Regions from separate parts of the Mesorhizobium sp. CNPSo 4670 genome, predicted to be linked through region 2. Evidence: riboswitches for the same ligand, from Rfam matches in the RefSeq annotation. Region 2 holds a riboswitch; each other region holds the start of a gene.

Region 1 (7,248 bases), on a different contig from region 2:
AGCTTCACGGCCGGCATCGACCGCCTTGCCGAACGCACGCGCCATGCCGACCGGATCGGCCGCCTTGGCGACCGCCGTGTTCAGCAGCACGGCGTCAAAGCCGAGCTCCATGACGGTCGCCGCGTGCGATGGCCGCCCGAGGCCCGCATCCACAATCAGCGGGACGCCTGGGAAATGTCCGCGCATCGAGCGCAGCGCCGTAATGTTGACCGGCCCGAGGGCGGAACCGATTGGCGCGCACCACGGCATCAAGACCTTGCAGCCCGCTTCCAGCAGCCGCTCGGCCACAACAAGATCGTCGGTGGTGTAGGGGAATACCGCAAAACCGTCCTCGCACAGGTTGCGGGCGGCTTCGACCAAGCCGAACACGTCTGGCTGCAGCGTGTCATGGTTGCCGATCACTTCGAGCTTGATCCAGTTCGTGCCGAAGACCTCGCGCGCCATTTTCGCGGTGGTGACCGCCTCCTTGACGGAGTGGCAGCCAGCGGTATTGGGCAGGACTTTTACGCCCAGCGAGCGGATCAACGACCAGAATTGTTCGCCAGCCCTCCCGCCTGCCATCTCACGCCGCAACGAGACGGTGACCACCGAGGTGCCCGACGCCTTGACGGCATCGGCAAGCATGGCCGGCGAAGGATATTGAGCGGTGCCGAGAAGCAGGCGGGAGGCAAGCTTAGCTCCACAAAGCTCGAACATGGTCTAGCCTCCCTGCATGGGCGAGAGGATTTCGATCCGGTCGCCGTCGTTCAACCGGAATTCCGCCCGGTTGGCCTTGTGCACCAGGTCGCTGTTGACGGCCGTTGCCAGCCAATCGCCCTCATAGTCGAGCGCGGCAAGCAGCGCCGCCAGCGTTGTCGCGGCAATTTCAAGCGCCTCGCCGTTGACCATCAGTTTCATGAACGAGTTCCTTGGTTCTGTCCTGATTGAAGACAAGGTCGGCAGCCTGGCGCGCCATTGCTGGGGCGAGGAGAAAACCGTGACGATAGAGCCCGTTGATCGCGATGATCTCACCGTTCGTTTCGACACGCGGCAGGTTGTCGGGAAAGGCTGGACGAACACCGGCGCCGGTCTCGATGATGCCAGCCTCGCCGAAGGCCGGATGGAGGGCATAGGCAGCACCTAGAAGCTCCATCAACGAACGCGCCGTGACCGGTCCAGTGGACTGGCTCTCGATCATCGTCGCGCCAACCATGAAACGGTGGTCGTTGCGCGGCACTATGTAGATCGGAAACCGCGGATGAAGCAGCCGGACTGGGCGCGACAGCGAGATATCAGGCGTGCGCAGGATCAACATCTCGCCGCGAACGCCGCGCAGCCGATCATCGACCGCTGCCATTCCCGTGCAGTCGATCCGGCGATCGAAACCGGTAATCTGCCGGGCATCGGCCCCAAAGCGGAATTCGACGCCCATCGCCGCCAGTCTGTCATGAAGTGCCGCCATCGCCTGGCGCGGGTCGAGATGCGCCTCGTCTGGGAAATGCAATCCGCGGCGGAAGCGGCCGGCGAGGTCGGGCTCGAACAACGCGATTTCATCTTCATCGACACGCCGATGACCCGAGGTGCGGCTGGCGAACCGGTCGAGCTCGCCCGCATCGCGCGGCGCGGCCACGACCAGCGTTCCGGCCCGCGTCACTTGGCCGGGCGTTGCCGCCTCCCACCAGTCTGCGGCATTGCATCCGAGATCCAGCACCGGCTGCTCGGCGCTTTCACGCTCGCACCATGGCGCCAGCATGCCGCCGGCGAACCACGACGCATTGCCGCCGAGGGCATGTCTTGTCTCGGCAACTGTAACCGACGCGCCGCGTGTGGCGAGTTCGAAAGCGGCGGTGAGGCCGGCGACGCCGGCCCCTTTGACCAGCACCCTCATGATGACGTCTGCACCCTTGGCATAAGTGGTGCACCGGTCTCGTCCGCCGGCACATAGAGATCGCCGCCTTCGCGATATTTCGCCGCCATCGCCGCCATGCCTTCCTTCTGCGCCTCGGCGCGGATGTCGTGGGAGATACGCATGGAGCAGAATTTCGGTCCGCACATCGAGCAGAAATGCGCCACCTTGTGCGCCTCCTTGGGCAAGGTCTGGTCGTGGAAGGAACGCGCGGTTTCGGGATCGAGCGACAGGTTGAACTGGTCCTCCCAGCGGAACTCGAAGCGTGCGCGGGAAAGGGCATCATCCCTGACTTTCGCCGCCGGGTGACCCTTCGCCAGGTCGGCTGCATGGGCGGCGATCTTGTAGGTGATCACGCCGGTCTTGACATCGTTGCGATCGGGAAGGCCGAGATGTTCCTTCGGCGTGACGTAGCAGAGCATGGCGGTGCCGAACCACCCGATCATCGCCGCGCCGATGCCGGAGGTGATGTGGTCATAGCCCGGCGCAATGTCGGTCGTCAGCGGCCCCAGCGTATAGAACGGTGCTTCGCCGCAGACGGCGAGCTGCTTGTCCATGTTCTCCTTGATCTTGTGCATCGGCACGTGGCCAGGCCCCTCGATCATCACCTGGCAGTCCTTGGCCCAGGCGATTTTCGTCAGCTCGCCGAGCGTCTCCAGCTCGGCGAATTGCGCCGCGTCGTTGGCATCGGCGATCGAGCCCGGACGAAGGCCGTCGCCGAGCGAAAAGGACACATCATAGGCGCGGCAGATGTCGCAGATTTCCGCGAAATGCTCGTAGAGGAAGCTTTCCCGGTGATGGTGCAGGCACCATTTGGCCATGATCGAGCCGCCGCGCGAGACGATGCCCGTGACCCGGTCAACGGTCAGCGGGATGTAGTGCAGCCGCACGCCGGCGTGGATGGTAAAATAGTCGACGCCCTGTTCGGCCTGTTCGATCAGCGTGTCGCGGTAGACCTCCCAGGTCAGGTCCTCGGCAATGCCGTTGACCTTTTCGAGCGCCTGATAGAGCGGCACCGTGCCGATCGGCACCGGCGAGTTGCGCACGATCCAGTCGCGGATGTTGTGGATGTTGCGGCCGGTCGACAGGTCCATCACCGTATCGGCGCCCCAGCGGATCGCCCAGACCATCTTTTCGACCTCTTCGGCCATCGAGGAGGTGACGGCCGAGTTACCGATGTTGGCGTTGATCTTGACCAGGAAATTGCGACCGATAATCATCGGTTCGCTCTCGGGATGATTGATGTTGGCGGGAATGATCGCGCGGCCGCGCGCCACCTCGTCACGCACGAATTCCGGCGTGACAAAATCGGGAATAGCGGCGCCGAAGCTCTCACCGTCGCGTGGCGGCTTGCCGCGGGCAATCTCGCGTCCAAGGTTCTCGCGAATGGCGACGAACTCCATTTCGGGCGTGATGATGCCGGCGCGCGCATAGGCGAGCTGTGTCACCGCCTTGCCCGATTTGGCCCGGAGCGGCCGGTTGCGGACCGGAAATTCCGGCGTCAGGCGCTCGCCCGCCGCAAATCCGTTGTCTTCCGGCCGGACATGACGGCCGTCATAGGCTTCGACATCGCCACGCGCCGTAATCCATTCATGGCGAAGCCGGGCGAGGCCCTTTTCGATGCTGGTTTCGACCGTCGGGTCGGTATAGGGACCGGACGGATCGTAGACCGTCACGGGCGGTTCGCCTGCCGTCGGGTGGACGGAGATTTCGCGCATCGGCACCTTGATCTGCGGATGGAGGCCGCCGGACTTGTGGATTTTCCGTGAGGCAGGCAGCGGTCCCGTTGAGACGGCTGGGGTTTGGGCATTCATCGTGAGGCTCCTTTGCTCATTGCATTGGAGACCCAGTTCTGTGCCGGAAGGATGAAAAGACGCTTTGATATACCTGCTTGGAAACAGGTCTTCGGGCGTAAACTCCCGCAATGCGCTTGCACCGTCCCTACGCCAGTATGAACTGGATCAGGTTCAACGGGTCACTGCGCCGCGAAAGCCAGCAGTATCTCAGCCCCTTGCCGGGACTCCCCTGGTGAATGCGCCGAATTGAAAGGGCCGGCGCTGCTTTGTCAAGTGCCTTCGGCCGGCGTGACGACCGGCGGCTAATCAGAACCGGCCGCTGAGTTCGCGCAAGTATCGCGAGCAAGGTACGCCTAGCGGAGCGGCGAAGCGCCCAGGATAGGCGAGCCATCACGCGGATTCGAAACCTTTCCAGCACGGCATTTTCGGCTTGCCGAACCGACGTTGCTATCGCCCAGGGATGAGATTGCTTTAGATGTCTGTCTTGCTCGCCATCGGCAATCCTCCCGCGTGGACTAGACGCCCCGTTTGTTTCCCCAAAGCAGAACATGAAGCTGCGGCAGTACACGCGCCTCGAACCACCTGTCGCGGGTCACCTTTTCGACCAGCCATTCCATGCGTTTCATCACACCAGCCATGTCGATGAGCGCGTCTTCGTGACCGGGACGCGGCGGCGTGTGATTGCCGGGCTGTAGATAGACGAGCAATTGCGGGTAGCGCGCCGCGGCGTCCTTCGCGTAGGCATAGTCATCGTCATCGAAGACGACGAGCTTGAGCGCCATCTGCGGCTTGGCCTGCGCCGCCTCGATGCAGGCGTCGAACGCGGCCCAGTCTGTCGTCATTTCACTTGAGGGCGGCTTGGGGCTCAGCACCAGCACGTCGAGATCAGCGAACCATTGCTTCGGCACCGAGCCTTGGGTTTCCAATGCAAAACGGTAGCCCTCGCCATGCCCGCGGTCGATCAGCGGGCCAAGCGGCTGGATAGCCGGATTGCCGCCCGACAGCGACACCATCACGGGCTGACCGCCGGAAAGCGCAATGACCTTGTGCCAGACCGCGTCGGGAGACATCATCTCCCAATCATGGCGGAAGCGACTGTCCACCGCATGCAGACTGTCGCACCAGGAACAGCGATAATCGCACCCGCCCGTTCTTACGAACACTGTCGGCAAGCCGATCAGCATGCCTTCGCCTTGAATGGTCGGCCCAAAAATCTCGCTCACGCGGATTCCAGGATGCAAGGCGCTGGTCATGGCCGGTATTCCGCCCAGGTTTTCGGTGTCTCGCTCACCCACACGGCGGAGGTTTCGGGTAGCCGAACCTTGCACCAGTCGTGGAAGTGGCGGGCCAGACATTCCGCTGTGACACGGTCATGCCCCAGCACCTCGTTAAGATGCCGATGGTCGAACGTTCCATCGATGTAGTGCTTGAGCGCCGTTAGGTCTTGATAGTCGCGGACAAAGCCATGTTCGTCCAGTTCGCCACCTGAAAGCTCTACCACGACTATGTAGTTGTGGCCGTGTAGACGCGCGCACTGATGGTCTGGTGGCAAGGAGGTGAGCTGATGTGAGGCCGAGAAATGGAACTCTTTGGTAATGCGGAACATCACGCGCTCCTTGTCTGGACAGCGTGGAGCCAGAAGTCCGCGTCCTCATAGTCTGTCGGGTCGGCAATGCCGGCCAAATCGAATGCTTCGCGCCGTTCGACGCATGTCCCGCAGCGACCGCAGTGACGTGCGCCGCCCTTGTAGCAGGACCAAGTCGCCTCGAACGGCGTGGCATACTTTGCCCCCTCGCTGACAATGTCAGCCTTCGACATATTCACATAGGGTGCGTAAAGGCCGATATCGGCGTAGCCTGCGAGCGCATGGTTCTGCATCGTCTGAAAGGCGTCGATAAAAGCGGGCCGGCAATCGGGATAGATGAAATGGTCTCCGCCGTGGACTGCAGTGGCCACTGCATCAGCCTTCTGCGCGTCGGCAACCCCGAAGGCGATAGCCAGCATTATGGCGTTCCTATTCGGCACCACCGTGATCCTCATGGAGTCTTCGGCATAGTGCCCGTCGGGCACGTCCACATTATCAGTCAGTGCCGAGCCGCTGAGGCTCCGGCCGACATCGCGGATATCGATGATCTGGTGCGGAACACCCAGCCGTTTGGCGCAGATAGAGGCAAAGCCGAGTTCCTTTTTGTGCCTCTGGCCGTAATCGAACGAAAGCAGGCCAATGAGTTTCTGCTCGGTCGCCACCTTGTGAGCGAGCGAAACAGAGTCCAATCCGCCGGAGCAGATGACGAGGGCATTCATGGTTTGAGTCCTTGTTTTGACCGGGTAAGGCTGCGACCGGAGATTTCTCTGCGCTCCCAATACTCCACGAAGCTGGTTTTGTGAATGGGCTGGACGCGATTGAGATGCACGTACCTTGATGTCAGGGTCCCCAACATGGCTTGCACGCGATTTGCCGCGCATCTTCGACCGTTAGCGGCTGGGGCCGGCACTGCGTATAGGCGGAGAGACGATAGAGAAATCAGCCAACATGCGGTCCCGGAATGGGGCGATGCCGTTCAGCTCGCGCACTTCTCTGCCGATATCATCGAGGACTACAAGCGCTTGATCGCCACTCTGCAACGGATTGCGGACGGGCTGAAAAACCTCGGAACCAGCGAATGACACAGGCGTCGCGCCATAGGCCGAACTCCTACACGCGTGCCGCAATGCATTGGAGAAAGCCGCGTGCCGTCGAGATCCTTTGAGAAGGACGTTCAGATACCGCTACAGGATCTTGCTGCAGCGACCTTGGTGCATTGGCAGGAGATCCCGAAGCGGTGCGCAGCGCGATTGTCGAGACGGCGACAAGCGGTGCATTCCCCGACAAGCCGCGCACCACTTCATTGCACGAACAAATCGCGCGGCTTGTCCGCTACAGAGGGGAGAACCGCGCCTAGTGCCCAGTGCCGCTGATGCTTGTCCTAGAGAGTCGAAGATCGCACGCGGTTCGGACGCATGCAAACGTCACCCCAGCAAGACAAAACGCGGTCGGGACAATGGTGGTCTCCCGAGCGACGAACTCGAAGATCGCGAGGTCGACCCCTTCGAGTATGAGCCTGCTCATTGAACCAGCTTAGCCTATCAGGCGTCGAAACAGAGTCCGATTGCCAACCGCGACAATTGCGAAAACATAGATCACGTTAGGTCGGCGGTGTCCTAAGCGAGCATCGTGTTTTTCGCTACCTTCGAATTTCCGATTCCCAACTGGGCTGTCCAATTTTGCGGTTGAAATTTACTTTTTCCGAAGTGTTCGGTGTTAGGGGACCAACACGCAGCTACTACTCTAGCGTGGGGGGTGAAAGAGTGATGCAGCGTCTGTATGCCGCAAGGTTTGGTGACCTTCTGGCGGGAGATCTGCGCGTTTTTGGCGGGCCCTCGACAATCGAACCACTTGCCGGTCGCATTAGGGCGGAGCAGGTCAGTATCGTGCTTCGCAACACGCCTCTTGGCATGGTTGCGAACATCCTCAATGCTGCCACTTTTGTTATGGCGGTTTGGGGCTCGCCCGACCAAACGAAAGCC
Region 2 (7,248 bases):
GGCCTCAGGCAAAGATACGCGTCTCTGCTGTCGTCGGCTCCAGACAGCAAAGCCGCCGAGGCGCTGCGTGCACAATTGGCCATGCTCAACCATGTCATGTCGCGGGAAACCGCAGCCACCTGCAACAACTACCTTCGCCAGGGGCCGGGCGCGCTCAGCACGCCGGATCAGGATTTCCTGGCCGACATGGACAAGATCGGGGCCACCATGTTTCGCGCCTTCGGCGCAGCGAAGAATGGGGGGCTGCCGGCCGCTGCCGCCAGCGACGAAGATTGGTCGCTGCTGGCCGACGCTTTCATCAACGCCGGCGGCACCCCCGCCGAGATGAATGCCATTGCCAATGTCAACCCGGTATTCGAAGGACTCTGCCCGGCCGTGGTGAAACTCTACACAGCCGCTCTGTCGCTGCAGGGTGAACCCGGGCGGCACATCAAAACCACTCTGCTCTATGAGATCGCGAGGAATTAGCTGGAATCTGCCAATGTGTGCGCGTTTGACGGGAAGCTGCCACGCCACGCGAGTCCTTCGAAGTTTCGAGAGTCAGATAGCTCCTACCCCAAAGTTGAGTTGCTGAAATACTCCGCGAAATCAGGGTGTTGCGTCAGAACTTTGCCATCGGCATCGCGCAGAATGCCCGCAGCGAAGAGGTAGTCGCCAATCGCGTGCATCTTGGCTGGATCCATCGTGCCGATTGCGCCATTGTCTCCGCGCAAATAGTGGCCATCGATCAGCGCCCTTAGCGAGGCTTCGATAAGCGCCGGATTTGTCAATGTGTCCTTGTTGGCGGCGATCAGAAGTGCGGCAGCCGCATCGGGATGGTCGACGGCGAACTGGTAGCCGCGCCGCGTCGCCTGCACGAAGGCGGCCGCAGGTTGGGGGTTTGCCTGGAGATAGGCCTCGCTCGAGGAGATCAGGGTCGTGTGCTCATCAGGCACGCCATAGTCGGCGTAGACGAAGCTGCGCTGCTTGATGCCTTTCAACCCGGCTTCGACACCTTCCCAGGTCGAAACCTCTAGCGTGAAATCGACCGAACCGTTGGCCAGCGCTTCATAGGCTGAAGTGCCGAGTGTCACCGTCTCGAAATTGCCCTTGCCGCCATCCTGGCGGATGATGGTGCCAATCAGGGCGTTTTCCCAGGCGCTGCCGAAGCCGCCATAGGTCAGGCCGTCAAGGTTCCTCGGGCTTTTGATCTCGCTGCGTGCCGCGTTGAACACCAGCCGGCCGGTTTCGGATTGCACGACGGCATAGACGCCCTTCAGGTCGGCGCCGGCGGTTTTTTGGGTGAACAGGCTGATGGTGCCGTTGATGCCGAAATCGGCGACGCGGTTGGCGACCAGCGTGCCGGCGCCGGTATCGCTGTAGGGCAGGATGTCGACCTCGAGCCCGGCTTCGGAATAGAACCCTTTGTCGCGGGCGACGAACAGCCCGATGTGGTTGGTGTTGACCGTCCAGTCGAGGGCGACGGTGACCTTTTGCGCCGCCGATTGTGCCTGGGCACGGCCCGCTCCGGCCACCAGCGGAAGACCGGAGGCAAGGGTGAGCAACAAGGCCTGCCGGCGCGTCAAGTCAGTCATGGTCGTGTCCTTTGGATGAGTGCGGGTTGGGCTCGGGGTTGAGCAGTATGTCGAGGATCTCGGCCTCGATTGCGCTTGTCTGCAACGCGTCAGTGCCGCCAAGGCTGCGCGGGCGTGACAGCGGCACCTTAATTTCACGGACGATGCAGGCCGGGCGCGCCGACAGCACATAGATGCGGTCGGACAGGAAGACGGCTTCGCGCACATCATGGGTGATCAACAGTGCCGTCCAGCGATGGTGCCGCCACATCTGCTCGAGCCAGCGCTGCATGGCGGTGCGGGTCAGTGCATCGAGCGCGCCGAACGGCTCATCCAGCAAAAGCATGTCTCGCTCCTGCACCACGGTGCGCAGCAGAGCCGCGCGCTGGCGCATACCGCCCGAAAGCTGCGCCGGAAAATGCCGCTCGAAGCCGGCGAGCCCGAACTCGGCAAACAGCGGCGCAACGCGCGCCCGCGCCGCCTTGCGCCTGATGCCTTGCACTTCGAGCCCAAGCGTCGTGTTGTCGAGGATGCTTCGCCACGGCATCAGCGCGTCACGCTGCGGCATAAAGGCGAAATGCCTGCCGTGGTCGTCGAGCGGCGTGCCGTCGAAGAACATCTCGCCCTCGCCGTGCTGCGCGCCGGTCAGAAGCTGGAACAGCGTCGACTTGCCAGCGCCCGACGGCCCGAGGATGGAGACGAATTCACCGGCGCCGACGCTGAGCGAAATGTCGGCGAGCACGTCGAGCCGGCCAAATGCCTTGCGCACATGCCGCAGTTCGAGCCGGCTCATCGCCACGGCCCCGTCCCGGCGGGGTGCTGGCCGGCGGCCCGTTCCCAGGGCATGGCAAGGCGCTGCAGGAGCACCGTCAGCCCAAACAGAGTGAGCGTGAGCGCGGCGCTGACACCGACGGCGGCCAGCACCAGATCGGGGCGGAAATTGTTCTTGGCGTTGAGCATGTAGATGCCCAGCCCCTTCGCGGCACCGGCATATTCGGCGAAGATTGCGCCGACCACGGCATAGGTGATGGAGATCCTCAGGCCCGCGAAGAAATAGGGCAGCGCCGAGGGCAGCCGCGCCAACACGAAGACGCGCCAGCGCCCCGCCCCCATGGCGCGCAGCATCTGCCCGATCTCGGCCTCCGTCGCCTCGTAGCCCTGCACCAGTGCCACCAGCATCGGAAAGAAGGTGACCAGCGCCACCAGCATGATCTTGGGCATCAACCCGAAGCCGAACCACAGCACCACCAGCGGCGCGATCGCCACCAGCGGCAAGGTCTGGCTGACGATGAAGACGGGAAACAGCGCACGCCGCAGCGGCCGGGAGAAGTCGACCAGCATCGACAACGCAAAGGCCGCGCTGAGCGAAAAGGCAAAGCCGATCAGCGTGGCGCGGATGGTGGGAATGGCGTTTTCGACCAGCGCCTCGCGATTGAGCATCGCCTGCTCGAACACGCGCGACGGCGCCGGCAGTGTCGTCGGCTTGATGCCGGAATAAGTGGCATAGAGCTCCCATGCCAGCAGCAGCAACCCGACCGAAATCATGGCCGGTGCTGCCTTGACAAGAAGGCTCGCGATCGGACTCGAAGCGGCTGATGATGAGGCCACGGGCATAACCGTTGACGGGGTCGCGAACGCGGCCGCTCAGCTGGCCGACGGGCTGTTCGCCGAGACCGTGACGTCGAGGGTTACGTGGCCGGCGCCTGGCCCGAAGCGGCAGAAGGCTTCGTCCAGCGCCGAAAAGATCGCGCCGGCATCCCCGCGCAATTTCGTGCAGAAATGCTTCGAGCGCTCATAGACGCCGGACTGCTTGAGAAAATCGATGCAGCCGTAAATCTCGTCCATGTGGTCGTCGGTGCCCATCACATAGAGCGAGAACTGCGCTGCCGCCGGCTGGCCGGTCAAAGCCGCGCCACGCACCGCGGCGATTGCCGCATCCTTGCGCGGACCGAGGGGGCCGACAGGCCCACCAAGTACATCGGAACGGCAGATTGGATCATCCGGCTCGCCAGGGCAGCCGCGCGAGATGGTGGCTGACAACACGCAATGTTTGCCGCTGCGTGCCGCCGCCACGAACAGGTCTCGCATCGCCGGAAATAGCACTTCGGGCGGCCCGACCAGCAAGGTCGAGATGTCGTCGGTCTCGATCCTGAGCCGATCGCGGTAGGGGTCGAGCCCATCCAGCGCGCCAAAGATGACGCCGACGAAATCGTCGGCCATGGGGTATAGGGAAATCTGTGCGCCTGAAAACATCGCCCGCCTCGCTCCGCTGGTATTACCCAGATCAGCTTCTAGGGTCTGTGGGCTTGCCGCCCCCGTCTCAGCCCCGACCGTACGGAGCACCCCTGTGGATGCGCGGGTTAAAGCACCATTCGAGCTGAAACGAAAGTGGTTTTTTGGTGCGCTCTTCCAAAGCATTGCGCCAGGCCCGCGAAACCGGACCGTCGAGCGACAGACGCTCAACCATCAGGCGGCGTTTGGCGCCTGGTATGCGCATGGCGCAGGAAATCGACGAAGGTGCGTACCGCCGGTGATGTATGACGCTGCTTCTGGTAGCAGAGAAACCAGCCGGGAAAGGTCGCGCACCAATTATCCAGGAGCGACACCAACTTGCCGGCATCGATCAGCGGACCCACGAGGTCTTCGGCCCAAAAGGCGATGCCGACGCCCTGCACGGCGGCGGCAATCGCCATGTCGCGGCTGGAGACGACAAGCGGACCATTGACCGCGACCGAGAACCATTGGCCATCCCGGGCGAATTCCCATGAGTAGGGCCCAGCACTCCCCGGCCGGCGCCAATTGATGCAGCGGTGCTGGAGCAGATCCGCAGGTGCCGACGGCGATCCGTAGCGGGCGAGGTAGTCCGGCGAGGCCACTGCGAGTTGGCGCTGCGTGCCGCCAAGCGCCACCGCGACCATGTCGGCTTCGAGAAATTCGCCAAGCCTGGCGCTGACATCATAGCCGGCCTCGACGATATCGACGGAGGCATCGTCGATCGTCACGTCGAGCACGATGTCCGGCCATGCCTCATGAAAACGGCCAAGCACCGGCTCCAGATAGGTGGCGGCGGCAACGCTGGGCATATGGACGCGTAAGACGCCGGCCGGCGTGTCTCGCAAGGCGGTCGCATCGCCGACCGCCGCCTCCATCTCGGCCATCGCCGGCGCAAAGCGCGCATGCAGGCGCGCGCCGGCTTCGGTCAAAGAGAGGCTGCGTGTCGTCCGGTTGAGCAAGCGCAGGCCAAGCCGCGTTTCGAGCTGACGGATCGTCTGGCTGAGCGTCGATGCTGAAATCCGCAGATCTTCAGCGGCACGGGCGAAGCTGCCGTGCGCCACTACAGCGGCAAAGGCTTTCAGCTCTGCATATTCGCTACCTCGCATTATGCCATATTCTCCAATGAGTATGATGGCATTCTATCGCATTTTCGGTAGGTGTCTGCTGCCTAGCTTGAGGACATGCTTCGAACGGCTGCGATCATCGGCGTCGAGCACACCTGAATCTCCCTCTGAGCAGGAGCAACGAACATGCAGGAACTCAACGGAAAAATCGCCTTGGTGACCGGCGCCTCCTCGGGCATTGGCGCGGCAACCGCGCTGGCGCTGGCGGAGCAAGGTGCTGTCGTCGCCATTGCGGCGCGACGTCGGCAGCGCCTCGACGACCTGGCCGCACGCATCCGCGACAACGGCGGCGAGGCCTTGGCAATCGAGGTCGACATCACCGATGAAGCGCAGGCCACAGCCATGGTCCGGCGCGTGCTGGAAAGCCATGGCCGGCTGGACATGCTGTTCAATGTTGCCGGTGTCGGCGTCGCCGCACCCTTCCAGAACACCACCACCCGCGAATACCGGGAGATGGTCGACATCAACATTCTGGGTCTGCTCTACACGATCAACGCGGCGCTGCCGACAATGAAACGGCAGGGATCAGGCCACATCGTCATCGTTTCGTCGGGCACCGGCCGCTACATCCATCCATCTGTGGTCTATTCCGGTACCAAACATGCGGCCAGCGCCATGGCGGAATCACTGCGCCGCGAAATCAGCAAGGACGGCATCCGCGTCACGGTGATCGAGCCGGGCGCGGTCAGGACCGAGTTCACCGCCAATATGCGCGACGATGTTCGGCTGGCTGTCGAGCAAAGGTTGGGCGACATGGAGCAACTGGAGAGCGAGGACATCGCCGCCGCCATGCTCTACGCGGTCTCGCAGCCACCAAGGGTCAACGTCAATATCCTGACCGTCTATCCGACGCAGCAGGCTTGATAACCCGCCGCAGCCCGTTCCCCGCCGCAATAGATTGCTCCGTGGCGTATGAGCGTGGCATCAGTCCGACGGTTATAAATGTTCCGCAATTTTCTTATAACTCGCTTGAAATGCGGGAGCAAAAGCGCGCAGCTATAAGAGAACCGCAAATTTCTTATAACCCAGAGACATTGGTCGAACGCACGATGAAATCGATCGACATCGCTTATCGCACCTTGTTCGCTGAACTCGTGCAACGAAGCCTGGACGCCTCGTTCCAAACCGACTTCTCGACCGCGGGCAATTTCGTGCGAGTCCCGGTAAAAGGCCGCGACTACTGGTATTTTGAGAAGACTCGGCCGAAGACAACAAGACGATATGTCGGCCCGGCCGACAATCCCGAGATCGCAAAACGCGTTGCCGCCTTCAGGGAAATCAAAAGCGACCTGAAGAGCCGTCGCAAGCTTGTATCGACGCTTGTCCGCGAGGCTGGGTTAATGGAGCCGGAGAAATTCACCGGTGATATCGTTGAAGCCCTTGGCAAGGCCGGGTTTTCCGCCTGCGAGGCGTACTGGTCGGCACCGTCGCGTTCCAGACCTACGCCGGATATCTGGGGGTAAGGCTGCCGGGGGTGGCGCTACAAACAGGCGATGCCGACTTTGCTCAATTCACTCGGTTTCCATCGAAGTGAACGACAGTCTGCCGCCGATTATGGATGTACTGCGCGATATCGATCCTTCGTTTCGCGAAATTCCGCACCGAACGGATGCCAGTCGCACGACGCAGTTCGAAAATGCCTCCCGGTATAAGGTCGAATTCCTGACCCCAAACCGGGGCAGCGACGACTATGCCGACCACGCGAGCGCGATGCCGTCTCTGGGCGGCGCGTCGGCGCGGCCTTTTCGATTCCTGGATTTTCTGATCCGCGAACCCGTACGAACCGTCTTGCTGCATCGATCCGGAGTCCCGGTGCTGGTCCCCTCACCCGAGCGATATGCTGTCCACAAACTGATTGTTGCCTCCCTGCGCCAAACGAATGCAAACGGTGCCGCAAAGCGGGAAAAGGACGTTCTTCAGGCAAGCTTGCTTGTCGAGGCGATGAAAACTGCCCGCAGGCAAGACGACCTCGCCGCGGTGTTTGCCGAAGCATGGAACCGTGGCACCAGCTGGCGTGATACAATCCAGCGGGGTCTTCGTATGCTCGATCCCGATCGGCAAGACATGGTCGCAACAATCGTTCTAAGGGCACTTTCGGACATTGGTGAAAAGCTGGACGGCTTCACCAACGCGGCAAGTTGACTGAAAAGGCGCTTGGAATGCAACGATGCCGCTCGCGACCTCGTCGAGCGGCATGCCTGGCAGAACCGGAGCTGTAAACCTTACGAAACCGCCTTCTCGCGAACCGGCAGCTTCCAGCCCGGCCTGACGAAGTGGCAGGTATAGCCGTTGGGGTA
Region 3 (7,248 bases), on a different contig from region 2:
AACTAGATGCATAAAGCCTGCAAACACCTTTACCCTTCCATCTCCTCGCGCAGCATCTCCAGTTCCAGCCACTCTTCCTCCAACGTTGCCAGCGTTGCGCGCTCCTGGTCGAGGGCGGCAATGGTCTTCTGGAACGAGGCCGGATCGCGCTCGTAATAGGCCGGATCGGCAATGTTGTTCTCAAGCCTCGAGATCGACGCCATCACAGCCTCGATTTTCTTGGGCAGGGATTCCAGCGCGAATTTCTGTTTGAACGACAGTTTCTTCGCCGGCCCCTTTGGCGCGGCGGCTTCATTCTTGGTCGCGACCAGGGCTTCGCCGGCTTCGGTTTTCGTCCGCGCCTTGCGATCGTCTAGCCTGGTGCCGCCGCGCTGTGCCAGCATGTCCGAATAGCCGCCGGCATATTCGATCCAGCGCCCGCCGCCGTCAGGCGCGATGATGCTGGTCACGGTACGGTCGAGGAAGTCGCGGTCGTGGCTGACCAGGATGACGGTGCCGGCAAAGCCGGCGACCAATTCCTGCAGCAGCTCCAGCGTTTCCATGTCGAGATCGTTGGTCGGCTCATCGAGCACCAGCAGGTTTGCCGGCCGCGCCAGCACGCGCGCCAGCAGGAGCCGCGCCCGTTCGCCGCCGGAAAGCTCGCGCACCGGCGTGCGTGCCTGCTCAGCCTTGAACAAAAAATCCTTCATGTAGGAGACGACATGGCGCTGCTCGCCATTGATGACGAGGTTCTCGCCGCGTCCGTCAGTGAGATATTGCGCCAGCGTCTCTTGCGGATCGACCGCTTCGCGCTTCTGGTCGAGCGTGGCGATCTCCAGATTGGTGCCGAGGCGCACCGAACCGGCGTCGGGCTTCATCTCACCGGTCAGCATCTTCAGCAGCGTCGTCTTGCCGGCGCCGTTCGGCCCGACAAGGCCGACGCGATCGCCGCGCTGGATGCGGGTCGAGAACCCCTTGACCACGGTGAGGTTGCCAAAGCTCTTCTCGATGTTCTTCGCCTCGATCACCAGCTTGCCGGATTCGGCCGCATCGCTGGCCACCATGGTTGCCGAACCCTCGGCGCCGCGATGGCCGCGGAAGCGCTGGCGCATGGTCTGCAGTTCGCCAAGCCGGCGCATGTTGCGCTTGCGCCGTGCCGTCACGCCATAGCGCAGCCAGTGCTCCTCGCGCACGATCTGGCGGCCGAGCTTGTGCTGCTCGCGCTCTTCCTCTTCCAGCACAAGGTCGCGCCATTCCTCGAAATGACCAAAGCCCTTGTCCAGCCTGCGGGTCTGGCCGCGATCGAGCCAGACGGTGGCGCGCGATACGCGCTCAAGGAAACGGCGGTCGTGCGAGATGACGACAAGCGCCGAGGAGGTGCGCACGAGCTCCTCCTCCAGCCATTCGATCACCGAGAGATCGAGATGGTTGGTCGGCTCATCAAGCAGCAGTATATCGGGCTCCGGCGCCATGACGCGGGCAAGGGCGGCGCGTCGCGCCTCGCCGCCGGAAAGATCGTTCGGCCGCTCCTCGCCCGACAGGCCGAGATGCTCCATCAAATAGCTGGCGCGGTACGGATCGTCGGCGGGTCCGAGTCCTGCCTCGACATAGGCGCGTACGGTCGCAAAACCCTCCATGTCGGGCATTTGCGGTAAATAGCGGACGGTTGCCGAGGGCTGACGGAACACTTCGCCATCCTGCGGCTCGATCAGGCCGGCGGCGATCTTCAGCAGCGTCGACTTGCCCGACCCGTTGCGTCCGACCAGCGCGATCTTGTCGCCGGCAGAAGCGGTCAAGGCGGCGCCGTCGAGCAGCGGCGTGCCACCGAAGGTCAGTTTTATCCCGTCGAGATTGAGAAGAGGCGGGGCCATTTCAGCTTTCAGGCAGTGGATAAGGGTGGGCGAGCAACAGCGCGCGGCCCTGGCCAAGTGTGATTTCGAGGCGGCCCTTGACCTCGTTGGAGATGGTCAATGACGAGCCGAACGCGACCCTGACGCGGTCGAGCGGCCATTTGGCGCCGGTGACGGTCAGGCCGGAAAGATCGGAAAAGCCGAGCACTGAAAACAACGTGCCGTCGGCATAGTCGAAGCCGGCTTTGGCGTGCAGCAGCGGGACGCCTTCCTGCGCGCCACTGGTCAAAAGTATCTCTGTTCCGGCTTCGGCCAGCCGCAGGGCAAGCGCCAGATGCAGGAAGGCGTGGTCGGCGCGCTTGCCGCCGAAAGCGCCGGCGAGCACCAGGCGGGTCGCGCCGCGCTCCAGTGCGGCGGCGACCGCCAGCTCGCCATCGGTCTGGTCCTTCTCCGCCGGAAAGGTCCGGCGGGGCACGGCGGCGAGGTCGTCCGGCAGGTTGGCCGGCACGGAATCGAAATCACCCACCCACAGTTCCGGGACAAGGCCCAGCAGCCGCGCATGGCCGATGCCGGCGTCGGCGGCGATGACGCGGGAGCCTTCGACCTGATGGTCGAGCCGTGGCGTGCGGATGAGATCGCCGCCAAGCAGGATGGTGAATGTGCTCATATCGTGTGGCCCTTACCAGCCCGGCACGGGAAACGGAAGGCCGGCAAACTGCCACTTGCGTGAGGGATCGGCCCGGCCTATGTCTCGAAACGCTCTAACGGGGTGCCGGACGCGATCTTCGCGGACCGGCTGAGAGGCAATCTCGCCAACCCGCTGAACCTGATCCGGTTTGTACCGGCGGAGGGATTAGACGTTTCGGACAGTCCGGCGCCTCAATTCCTTTCAATTCGAACGAAGGAGGCGCCGATGCGCACGCTTTTCTACTCCCTTGCCTCAGCCATGGTCGTGGCCCTGTCCGGACCTGCCTTGGCCAAGGACAAGCTCACCGTCTACACCTATGAGAGTTTCACCGCCGACTGGGGTCCGGGTCCCGTGGTGAAGAAGGAATTCGAGGCCGAATGCGGCTGCGATGTCGACTTCGTCTCCGTCGCCGATGGTGTCGCGCTGCTCAACCGCGTCAGGCTGGAAGGGGCGTCGACCAAGGCCGACATCGTGCTGGGGCTCGACACCAATCTCACCGCCGATGCCAAGGCTACCGGCCTGTTTGCGCCGCATGGCGCTGTGTCCGACGTCAATGTGCCGGGCGGCTGGAGCGACGATACTTTCGTACCTTTCGACTATGGCTATTTCGCCGTTGTCTACGACACTGAAAAGCTAAAGACCCCGCCGAAGAGCCTGAAGGACCTGGTCGAAGGCAGCGCCGACGACAAGATCGTCATCCAGGATCCGCGCACCTCGACACCGGGCCTTGGCCTGCTGTTGTGGGTGAAGTCGGTCTATGGCGACAAGGCGCCGGAGGCCTGGGCCAAGCTCAAATCGAAAGTTCTGACCGTCACGCCCGGCTGGAGCGAGGCCTATGGCCTGTTTACCAAGGGCGAGGCGCCGATGGTGCTGTCCTACACCACGTCGCCGGCTTATCACATGGTCGCCGAGAACACCGAGCGCTACCAGGCAGCGTCGTTCGAAGAGGGCGAATATCTGCAGATCGAGGTTGCCGGCATCACCACGACCGGGGCGAAAAACCCGCTTGCGGAAAAGTTCCTGGCCTTCATGACCGGGCCGAAATTCCAGGATGCCATCCCCGAGACCAACTGGATGTTCCCGGCCGGCAAGACCGACAAGCCGCTCAACCCGGCCTTCGACAAATTGGTCAAGCCGACCAAGACCTTGCTGTTCAGCCCCGAAGAGGTCGCCGCCAACCGCAAGGCCTGGGTCGATGAATGGCTGGCGGCGATGAGCAAGTAGGATTCAAGCTTCGCCATATGTTTGTGCCAAGTCACCCCCCTCTGGCCTGCCGGCCATCTCCCCCGCAAGGAGGGAGATCGGCAGCTCTGTCGCCTCGCTCATTCCTGCCATTTTGGAAATTGGCCTGGGTGGCGAAACGAGCAATCTCCCCCCTTGCGGGGGAGATGTCCGGTAGGACAGAGGGGGGTGGGCGGGAACTAGACCTTAGCCAAGCATTTCAATCAATTGACACCCATGACAGCGTTGGGTAGCGCGACATGCCCACGCGCCATCCAACTGACCCCCGCATCACCGCCGGCATCATTGCGCTCGCCGCCATCGCGCTGCTGATCGGCGGCGCGTTTGCCGGACTGCTTTTCGAAGGCGCTCACGAATTCTCCGGCGCCTGGGCGGCCTTCGATCCCTACCTGCTGCGCGTCGTTCGCTTTACCCTGTGGCAAGCGGCGCTCTCGACGCTGCTTTCGGTCGGGCCGGCGCTGTTGGTGGCGCGCGCGCTGTCGCGGCATCCACGCTTCCCTGGCCGCGCCTTCATCCTGCAGCTGTTTGCCGTACCATTGGCGCTGCCGGCCATCGTCGCGGCACTCGGCATTCTGGCTCTCTATGGCCGCGCCGGCTATTTTGCCGGCGTGTTCGCGATGATCGGCGGCGGGAACTGGCCGGGCATCTATGGCCTGTCCGGCATTCTCGTCGCGCATGTCTTCTTCAACCTGCCGCTCAGCGTGCGGCTGTTCCTTGAGGCATTGCAGACCATTCCCGCCGATCAGTGGCGGTTGGCCAGCCAGCTCGGCATGGGCGCACGGCCGGCGTTCCGGCTGATCGAATGGCCGACGCTCCGCGCGGCCCTGCCTGGCGTCGCCGGGCTTGTCTTCATGCTCTGCATCACCTCGTTCACGATCGTGCTGACGCTCGGCGGCGGGCCGGCCGCGACGACGCTGGAGGTCGGCATCTACCAGGCGCTGCGGTTCGATTTCGATCCCGCGCGGGCGGTCACGCTGACCTTGCTGCAGATTGCCTTGACGTTTGTCGTCGTGCTGGCGCTGACGCGGCTTGGCGCCAATGTGGTCGGCGACACCAACCTGCCGGTGGCGCCGCGCCGCTACCTCTCCGTCAATGGGACCGAGACCTTGCTGAACGTCGTGCTCATCGTGCTGGCGCTGCTGTTCGTCGTCGGACCGATGGCGGCCACGGTGATGGCCGGGCTTAGCGCCAATCTCGGCCGGCTTGCCGGCGAGGTCGTCGTGCGGCAGGCGACGCTGACCAGCGCGGTGCTCGCCTTCCTGTCGGCACTGCTTTCCGTGGCGCTGTCGCTGGCGCTGACCATGGCACGCCGGGCGCTGGCGCTGAACCGCCGCTCCGGCGCGAAGACGATGCTCGAACACGTCGCCGATACCGGCGCCGGTTTTGTCCTCGTCGTGCCGCCGATCGTCGTCGGCGCCGGCTGGTTCCTGTTGCTGCGCCATGTCGGCGATGTCTTTGCCATCGCCCCGGTCATGGTCGTCACCGTCAACGCGGTGATGGCGATGCCCTTCGCGCTGCGCGCTGTCCGTCCCGCCTATGATGCGGCGAGCGAGCGTCACGAACGGCTCTGTGAGCAGCTCGGCATCACGGGCTGGAACCGGTTGATGCTGGTCGACTGGCCGTCGCTGCGGCGGCCGCTCGCCACCGCCTTTGCTTTCGCCATGGCGCTGTCGCTCGGCGATCTCGGCGTCATCGCGCTGTTTGGCAGTGATTCGGTGCAGACCTTGCCCTACCTATTGTTGGCGCGCATGGGCAGCTACCGCACGCAGGACGCCGCCGGCCTGGCGCTGCTGCTCGGCCTCGTCTGCCTCGCGTTGATCATGGCGGCGCACTGGCTGGGAACGGAGAAGAACCGGGATGCCTGACGGGGTGGCCAGCAGGCCTGAAAAGGGCGCCCCGGTGCGGCTGGACCAGGTGTCGTTCAGCTATGGCGAGGCGCCGCTCGCTTTTGATGTCGATTTCGCCGCGGCGAAAATCACCGCCATCATGGGGCCGAGCGGTTCTGGCAAGTCGACACTGCTCAACCTTGTGGCAGGCTTCGAGACGCCGCAGTCGGGCCGCGTGCTGATCGGCGGGGCCGATGTCAGCGCCGAGCCACCGTCAGCGCGGCCGGTGTCGATGGTGTTCCAGGAAAACAATCTCTTCGCCCATCTCTCAGTCGAACAGAATGTCGGGCTCGGCCGCTCGCCATCCTTGCGGCTCAACGGAACGGACCGCGCCGCGATCGCCGAGGCGCTCGAACGCACCGGCCTTGCCCGCAAGGAAAAGCGCCTGCCGCGCGAACTCTCCGGCGGTGAGCGCCAGCGCGTCGCCCTGGCCCGGGTCCTGGTCCGCGACCGGCCGGTGCTCCTGCTCGACGAACCCTTCGCCTCGCTCGGACCGGCGCTGCGCGACGACATGCTGGATCTGGTCGCCACGCTGCACGCAGAACGAGGCATGACGGTGCTGTTCGTCACCCACCAGCCGGAGGATGCCCGCCGAATCAGCGAGCACGTGGTGTTTCTGGACAATGGCGTTGTCGCGGCAACCGGAAAGGCGGACGATTTCTTCACCGGGGCTGGTCCGGAAGTGTTCCGGCGCTATATCGGCGCGGGTGACGGCGATGCCGTATCACGAGATGTTGCCCGGAAGCGGACATAATTTACGGTCAAACCGGCTCCAGGCGATGCGGCGCTTGCTTGCCATGACTGGAGGAGTGTGGCTAGGTCCGCCCTACTGGTCCGGCATAGGCCGTGATTTGCCTGCAGCATCCGCCGCTCGCCCCTCGAGGGGACGCGCGACGGATGCTGCAGCAGTTTGAGATAGCGCATGACATTTTCCGAAGATCGCCCCCGATTTTCGTGGTCATGCGCCGGGACCCGAAAGGAAGCCGTTCTGGCGATCGGCGTTGACAAACTACGAATGAATCCGCTGGCGCGCTTTCTCGCGCTGGCCGGCTTTGCCGTGGTGCTGGCGAGCTGCCAGATGTTCACGCCTCCCGAAGTTCAGGAATCCGGCTTCCAGCCTTCCGACAGGCCGATCACCGTCGACAATGTCGCCGCCAACAGCAAGCTCGCCGAACTGGCCAAGGCGCAGCATCCGCGCATCCTGGCGACCTATGGCGGCGAATATTCCGATCCCAAGCTCGAGCGCATGGTCGCCAAGGTGGTCGGCAATCTGACTGTCGTGTCGGCCAATCCGACGCAAACCTATCGCATCACCATTCTTAATTCGCCCAACGTCAACGCCTTCGCGCTGCCGGGCGGTTATCTCTACATCACGCGCGGTCTGCTGGCGCTGGCCAATGATTCGGCCGAGCTGGCCGCGGTCATCGCGCATGAGATGGGCCACGTCACCGCCAACCATGGCTTGCAGCGCCAGCAGCTGGAAGCTGAGGAAGGCCTGGCGACCAAGGTGGTCTCCGATGTGCTCGGCGACAGCCCGACCGCCAAGGCGGCGCTGATCCGCGGCAAGCTGAGGCTGGCGCAATTCTCGCGCAACCAGGAGCTG

Evidence for each region. A riboswitch is a leader RNA that binds a small molecule or an ion and turns the genes downstream of it on or off. The one in region 2 is predicted to bind thiamine pyrophosphate.
Region 1: it holds a riboswitch for thiamine pyrophosphate, as region 2 does, so the genes downstream of both, thiC (phosphomethylpyrimidine synthase ThiC) here and AC0ZT5_RS08820 (YkoF family thiamine/hydroxymethylpyrimidine-binding protein) in region 2, are expected to answer to the same signal.
Region 3: it holds a riboswitch for thiamine pyrophosphate, as region 2 does, so the genes downstream of both, thiB (thiamine ABC transporter substrate binding subunit) here and AC0ZT5_RS08820 (YkoF family thiamine/hydroxymethylpyrimidine-binding protein) in region 2, are expected to answer to the same signal.

Annotation. Positions count from the first base shown of each region.
Region 1 is NZ_JBWJFQ010000029.1:1,750-8,997, forward strand. It holds gene AC0ZT5_RS31890 (thiazole synthase) at 1-696, opposite strand, end outside; gene thiS (sulfur carrier protein ThiS) at 700-897, opposite strand; gene thiO (glycine oxidase ThiO) at 866-1,867, opposite strand; gene thiC (phosphomethylpyrimidine synthase ThiC) at 1,864-3,699, opposite strand; TPP riboswitch at 3,806-3,922, opposite strand; gene queE (7-carboxy-7-deazaguanine synthase QueE) at 4,197-4,934, opposite strand; gene queD (6-carboxytetrahydropterin synthase QueD) at 4,931-5,287, opposite strand; gene queC (7-cyano-7-deazaguanine synthase QueC) at 5,287-5,985, opposite strand; gene AC0ZT5_RS31925 (putative bifunctional diguanylate cyclase/phosphodiesterase) at 7,033-7,248, shown strand, end outside.
Region 2 is NZ_JBWJFQ010000004.1:17,266-24,513, reverse strand. It holds gene AC0ZT5_RS08840 (hypothetical protein) at 1-468, shown strand, start outside; gene AC0ZT5_RS08835 (ABC transporter substrate-binding protein) at 552-1,574, opposite strand; gene AC0ZT5_RS08830 (ABC transporter ATP-binding protein) at 1,567-2,346, opposite strand; gene AC0ZT5_RS08825 (ABC transporter permease) at 2,343-3,098, opposite strand; gene AC0ZT5_RS08820 (YkoF family thiamine/hydroxymethylpyrimidine-binding protein) at 3,198-3,806, opposite strand; TPP riboswitch at 3,797-3,910, opposite strand; gene AC0ZT5_RS08815 (LysR family transcriptional regulator) at 4,013-4,933, opposite strand; gene AC0ZT5_RS08810 (SDR family oxidoreductase) at 5,078-5,815, shown strand; partial or broken gene AC0ZT5_RS08805 (nucleotidyltransferase family protein) at 6,001-7,093, shown strand; gene msrA (peptide-methionine (S)-S-oxide reductase MsrA) at 7,174-7,248, opposite strand, start outside.
Region 3 is NZ_JBWJFQ010000005.1:206,623-213,870, reverse strand. It holds gene AC0ZT5_RS11880 (ABC-F family ATP-binding cassette domain-containing protein) at 30-1,850, opposite strand; gene AC0ZT5_RS11875 (thiamine diphosphokinase) at 1,852-2,496, opposite strand; TPP riboswitch at 2,585-2,699, shown strand; gene thiB (thiamine ABC transporter substrate binding subunit) at 2,743-3,741, shown strand; gene thiP (thiamine/thiamine pyrophosphate ABC transporter permease) at 3,999-5,624, shown strand; gene thiQ (thiamine ABC transporter ATP-binding protein) at 5,617-6,399, shown strand; gene AC0ZT5_RS11855 (M48 family metalloprotease) at 6,661-7,248, shown strand, end outside.